Regions from separate parts of the Luteibacter sahnii genome, predicted to be linked through region 1. Evidence: riboswitches for the same ligand, from Rfam matches in the RefSeq annotation. Region 1 holds a riboswitch; the other holds the start of a gene.

Region 1 (3,117 bases):
CGGCACCGGCCCGCGCCTGAACGGCCGGTTCGGCGACGCTTGCGGAGCCTTGGGAACCGCCCTGGGGCGGCCCCACCTCATTCTAAGGTAGACGAACGACGATGCTCGGTTTTTCCGGCGTCGTGAACGACGTGAACACGCGCTGGAAATAACTGAACCGCCGCGTATAATAAAGTCATAGCCATTGTTTGTGAAGGTGCAGCCATGAACGCCAGCCCGAAACTCAAAACCCAGGGTCCCGGGCGTCCGAAGGACATGGAGAAGCGTGCGGCCATCCTCGACTCGGCGAGGGCCCTGTTTGCCCAGGGCGGCTTCGCCGGTACCAGCATGGACGCGGTCGCCGCGTCCGCCGGGGTCTCCAAGCTCACCGTCTACAGCCATTTCGGCGACAAGGACAACCTCTTCCGTGAGGTGATCCGCGCCCACGTGCAGGAGCGCCTGCCCGACGACCTGTTCGAGGTGCCCCCGGGCGCGGACATCCGGGTGACCCTCAGCAACATCGCCAGTCGCCACGCCGCGATGGAAACCAACAGCGAATCGGTCGGCGCCTTCCGCGCCATCCTTTCCGACTGCCAGGCCACGGGTAACCCCCGTTTCGGCCGGCTGGTGTGGGAAGAAGGCCCCATGCGCATGCATAAACTCATGCAGCGCCTGCTCGAAGACGCCGTGGATCGCGGCCAACTCGAGATCGACGACGTCTCCCGGGCGACCACCCAGTTCCTGGCCTTGCTCAAGGGCGACCTCCTGCTGCGCCGTCTCTTCGGCTGCGAAGACTGCGCCGTGCAGTTCGCCGAAGAAGTGCGCGCCAACGCCCAGGCCGCGGTCGACGTGTTCATGCGCGCCTATGCGCCGCGCAGCGCGGGCGCCTGACGCTCGCATCCTCGTCCCGCTTCTGCTTGAATGGTCGGCGAAGCGGGGGTGCCCATGCGATGCACGGGCTGAGAGAGTCCCTTAGAACCTGATCCGGATCATACCGGCGTAGGAAGCTTCGATCGTGAGCCGTGGTGCCCCTGGTGCCTCCGGCCCGCGTCGGCGCACGTCCGCTTCTCCCTTTCCCGAGCGAGAGTCGAGACGCCGATGAATGCCATGCCCTCTGATCTGGCCCGCGCCGCGCGCGAGCTGTCCGCCTCCGTCACCGAGCCTATCGCCGGTTCCCGCAAGATCCACGTCACCGGCAGCCGGCCCGACCTGCGCGTGCCCATGCGCGAGATCCGCCAGGCCGACACGCCGACGTTATTCGGTGGCGAGGCCAACCCGCCCATCGTGGTCTACGATACGTCCGGGCCATACACCGACCCCAGCCATGCGGTGGACCTGGCGCGGGGCCTGCCGCCGCTGCGCGCCGGGTGGATCCACGAACGCGGGGACGTCGAGTCGTTGCCCGGGCTGTCATCGGCGTTCGGCCGTTCGCGCGCCGACGACGTCCGCCTCGACGCGATCCGCTTCGCCCACCCGCGCACGCCGCTGCGCGCCCGTCCCGGTGCGAACGTCACGCAGATGCATTACGCCCGGCGCGGCATCGTCACGCCGGAAATGGAATACATCGCCCTGCGCGAGAACCAGCGGATCGATGCGCTGGCCGACGGCGCGCTGCGGGCCCAGCATCCCGGCGAGTCGTTCGGTGCGCGCATGCCGCGGCTCATCACGCCCGAATTCGTGCGTGACGAGGTCGCCCGCGGCCGGGCGATCATCCCCGCCAACATCAACCATCCCGAAGCCGAGCCGATGATCATCGGCCGACACTTCCTCACCAAGGTCAACGCCAATATCGGCAACAGCGCGGTGAGTTCGGGCATCGCGGAGGAAGTGGAAAAACTCGTCTGGGCGATCCGCTGGGGCGGCGACACGGTGATGGACCTGTCCACCGGCAAGCACATCCATGAGACGCGCGAGTGGATCCTGCGCAATTCGCCCGTGCCCATCGGCACCGTGCCCATCTATCAGGCGCTGGAGAAGGTCGGCGGCGTCGCCGAGGAACTCACCTGGGAGATCTTCCGCGACACGCTCATCGAACAGGCGGAGCAGGGCGTGGATTACTTCACCATCCACGCCGGCGTGCTGCTGCGCTTCGTGCCGCTGACGGCCAAGCGTGTCACGGGCATCGTCTCTCGAGGCGGCTCGATCATGGCCAAGTGGTGCCTGGCGCATCATCGGGAAAACTTCCTCTATACGCATTTCGAGGACATCTGCGAGATCATGAAGGCCTACGACGTGTCCTTCAGCCTCGGTGACGGCCTGCGTCCGGGCAGCATCGCCGACGCCAACGACGCGGCGCAGTTCGGCGAACTGGACACGCTCGGTGAGCTGACCCAGGTCGCTTGGAAGCACGACGTCCAGTGCATGATCGAGGGCCCCGGCCACGTGCCCATGCACCTGATCAAGGAAAACATGGAACGCCAGCTGGCGGTGTGCCACGAAGCGCCGTTCTATACGCTCGGGCCGCTGACCACCGACATCGCGCCGGGTTACGACCACATCACCAGCGCGATCGGCGCGGCGATGATCGGCTGGTTCGGCACCGCGATGCTCTGCTACGTCACGCCCAAGGAACACCTGGGCCTGCCCAACCGCCAGGACGTGCGCGACGGCATCATCGCGTACAAGATCGCCGCCCACGCGGCCGATCTCGCCAAGGGGCATCCGGGCGCGCAGGTGCGCGACAACGCCCTGTCGAAGGCGCGTTTCGAGTTCCGCTGGGATGACCAGTTCAACCTCGGCCTCGATCCGGACCGCGCGCGCGAATGCCACGACGAGACGATGCCGAAAGACGCGCACAAGTCGGCGCACTTCTGCTCGATGTGCGGCCCGAAGTTCTGCTCGATGAAAATCACCCAGGACGTGCGCGATTACGCCCAGGGCATGGAAGACAAGGCGCTGGAGTTCCGCGAGCAGGGTAGCGAGGTCTACCGCAAGGCCTGAACGGCCCGCCGCCCCGCATGTGCCGGGGCGGCGGCTTACGACAGCAAAACGCACCTGATTCGCATTCGAAAACCCTTCACCCGGATTTCCCGACCCCGGTCCTAACGTCGTCGCCTGAACCCACGTCCCATCCCCCAGGAGACCCAGGCCATGTCCAGCACGAAGCCTTTCATCAGCGATATTGAGAACATCCGTAAG
Region 2 (3,117 bases), on a different contig from region 1:
GCGCTGGCCGTCAGGCGCAGCCGATCGGTGACCTGGCCGGCGAGGTTCAGCTCTACGCCCGTATGCACCTCTTCGCCTTTCTGCACGAAGGTAAAGCCGGCGGCGCTCGCGTCCGGGGCGGCGAACTGATACGGCTGGCGGATGCGATAGACCGCCGCCTGAAGATCGAGCGCGTCGCTGAGCGCGTACTTCGCGCCGGCTTCCACCTGCCGCGAATGCAGCGGGGCGAGGGTCGCGCCGCCATTGCTCGTCCAGTACGGCGCCTGCCGTCCCAGCGCCAGCCCTTCGCCGTAGCTGACATACGTGGTCAGCGCGCTCACCGGCTGCCATAGCACCGCCGCCTGCGGCAGCGTCCGGACAAGGCGGGTGTGCCGTTCGGCGGTGCCGGTCGTGTCGTAGGCGGTTTCGTCCAGGCGCACCAGGCGCGCACCGGCCAGCACCTGCCAGGCCTCGCCCAGGTGAATCCGGTCGATCGCGAACAGCGTGCGCTGCCAGCTCGTCAGCGTGCGCGCGAGCGGACCGGGCTCGTTGGGCGAGGGCGCGAACACGGGCGGCTCGCGTTCGTCGATATTGGCCGTGCCCACGTAGTCGTAGACGTAGGGGCGCTGGTCCATCGTGCGACGGAACGCGGTGGCGCCGAGGTTGAGTTCATGGTCGACGGTGCCGGTGGCGAAGCTGCCGGTGAGCACCGCGCGCACTTCGTCATTCTGCCGCGTGTCGTCGGGACTGCGGAAATCGTAGACGTCGTAGTCGCCGTTGGGCGCGAAGAAATAACCCGGCGACCCATCGGCGCACGCCGCCGCGTAGGCGCAGCCATAGGCGAAGGCCACGTTGTCGTTGATCACCGTGTGGCTGTGGCCGGCGGAGACCTGGGCGTTCCACGTGTCGCTGAACCGGTAGTTGAAGCGCAACGAGGTGTTGCTCGCATGGATGCCTACGGGCCGCTGCCACGGCTGGTAGCCGAGCAACTGCGTGCGGCTGGCATGCGCCGGAATCGTCGTGCCTCCCAGCAGTTGGTAACCGGACGCCGAGCGCTGCGCGCTGGTCTGGTAGTCGGTATCCAGCAGCAGCGTGGCGTCGTCGTTGATTTTCCAGTCGGCCGCCACCGAGACGAAACTGCGCCGGCCGTCGACATGGTCGATCCACGAGTGCGTCTTCTCGTTCGCCGCGTTCACGCGCATGCCGAAGGCATGCGTGAACCACGTGCCCACGTCCAGCGCCTCGTAGGTGGACCCGTGCGAGTCGGTACCGGCGGTCACCGTGTGCACGTCGGCCGCGCGCTTGCTCACGTAATTGACCAGGCCACCGGGCTCGACCACGCCGGCTTCCAGGCCACCCAGGCCCTTGAGCACCTCGACCCGCTCCTTGCCTTCCAGGGCGAGCGTCTGCTCGGCGGACATGAGCATGCCGTTGAAGCGGAAGCCGGTAGCCAGATCCAGCGGAAAGCCACGGATCGAAATGTCCTGGTAGTAGCCCGCCGGCGCGTAGTTGTCATTGATCGCCGCGTCGCCACGCACGAGCTCGCTCAACGACCTCGGCTGGCGATCGTCGATCTGCGCACGCGTGATGACGGTGATGGCGGCGGGCGTATCGTGCAGCGGCGCGCTGCCGAAGCTGCCGAACGTATCCAGCTGCGAATCCGCCGCCTGATAGCCCCGGGCGGTGGTGGCATGCACGTCGATGCCGGGCAGCGTGCGCGTCTGCGGCGGGGTGGCGTCATCGGCGTGCGCCAGCGGCGCGAGGGAAAGCAGGGCGAGGGCGAGGGGCGTGCGGGTGAGGGTCATCGTCGTCTTCGTGGCAGCGGACGAAGCGACGGCGAGCCACGTGCCGGCAAACGGCATCCGCGGCTCTGCAAGCTCCCTACGCCGGTATCAACCGGATCAGGTTCCAAGGGACTCTCTCAGCCCGGCGAACGCCGGGCACCCCCGCTTCAGAACGCCTATTGAAACACGAATCGTCAGGCCACGTGTCCAAGCGCATCCAGGAACGCGCGCCCCGGCGGCTCGGCGAACCACCGCGCGTGGCCAAGCAGGAAGGTGTACCACGCCACGTCGGCGTGATCCCGGCGCCGCGTGATGCCTTCGAAATACTCGACCTCCGAGAGGGCGAAATCCACGTGCACCAGCGGCAACAGGTCGACCAGGCCCCGCATGTCGGCCGCGCTCAGGTCGCGCCGCGAGCGATAGCCGTCGATCAGTGCGTGGGCTAGGTCTACCCGCGCGATGTCGCCCCGCGCGACATCGAGCCAGGCGATGGCGTTGCGCTCGATTGCGGTGGCGAGGTCGAACACGGCGAACGTGCGCGCGGCCAGACCCAGGTCGAGCACGCCCGTGATACGAGCCGCTTGCGAACGGTCGCTCCAGTAGAGGTTGGACACGTGCCAGTCGCCGTGCGTCCAGCAAGCCGGGTGCGTGGTGAACGAGCGGCTTTGCCAGGGTGCCAGGGCGTCGCTCAGTTCACGGCGCCAGTCGCGCGCCTCCAGATAAGCGCGAAGATGGGGACGCCCCGCCCATCCGGCCGCCACGGCCGCGACCGGATCGTCGGCCGAGAGAATCTCCGCCCGCGCCACGAGGATATGCGTCGTGCGCTGCGGGGCCTCGTAGTCCGCGGTCGCGGCGTGCCAGTCGGCCAGCATCGCCCCGGCCGCGTAGGCATGCCTCACGCCGCCGGCTGGCGCCCATGAGTACGCATCGCGATAGGCATCCACGCCCCGGGCCGGCGCCTGCACCTCATACACCCAGTCGCCGCGCACGAACACCGAGGCGCCCGACGCGTCACGCAGGAGATCGGGCACGGGCACGCCGCGGGCCCGCGCATGCGACGCCAGCCGATGCTCTTCGGCCAGTTGCGCCGGGGAGCGCACGCTATGGTGATGGCGCTTGACGAAGACCCGCCCCTGCGCGGTATCGACCAGCGCCGCCGCCGACAGGGGACGCGGGCTACGCCAGGCCAGCGAGACCGCCTGGCCCGCGTCCGGCACGCGCTCAAGCACCTCCACGACCTCGTGCAGCGTCAGCGGCGGCCAATCGGGCGCGAGTTCGTCGCCCGCGAGCCCGTGGGTAAGGTGTGCGTCATCGGTCATGCGCGAAGTCTAGCGGGCGCACGCGCGACGTGGGC

Evidence for each region. A riboswitch is a leader RNA that binds a small molecule or an ion and turns the genes downstream of it on or off. The one in region 1 is predicted to bind thiamine pyrophosphate.
Region 2: another riboswitch for thiamine pyrophosphate. It lies ahead of PI246_RS10000 (TonB-dependent siderophore receptor); the one in region 1 lies ahead of thiC (phosphomethylpyrimidine synthase ThiC).

Annotation. Positions count from the first base shown of each region.
Region 1 covers NZ_JAQLOK010000003.1:544,616-547,732, forward strand. The annotation lists gene PI246_RS12800 (TetR/AcrR family transcriptional regulator) at 205-870, shown strand; TPP riboswitch at 905-1,002, shown strand; gene thiC (phosphomethylpyrimidine synthase ThiC) at 1,078-2,919, shown strand; gene PI246_RS12810 (ferritin-like domain-containing protein) at 3,070-3,117, shown strand, end outside.
Region 2 covers NZ_JAQLOK010000002.1:1,040,772-1,043,888, forward strand. The annotation lists gene PI246_RS10000 (TonB-dependent siderophore receptor) at 1-1,784, opposite strand, end outside; TPP riboswitch at 1,841-1,937, opposite strand; gene PI246_RS10005 (phosphotransferase enzyme family protein) at 1,958-3,082, opposite strand.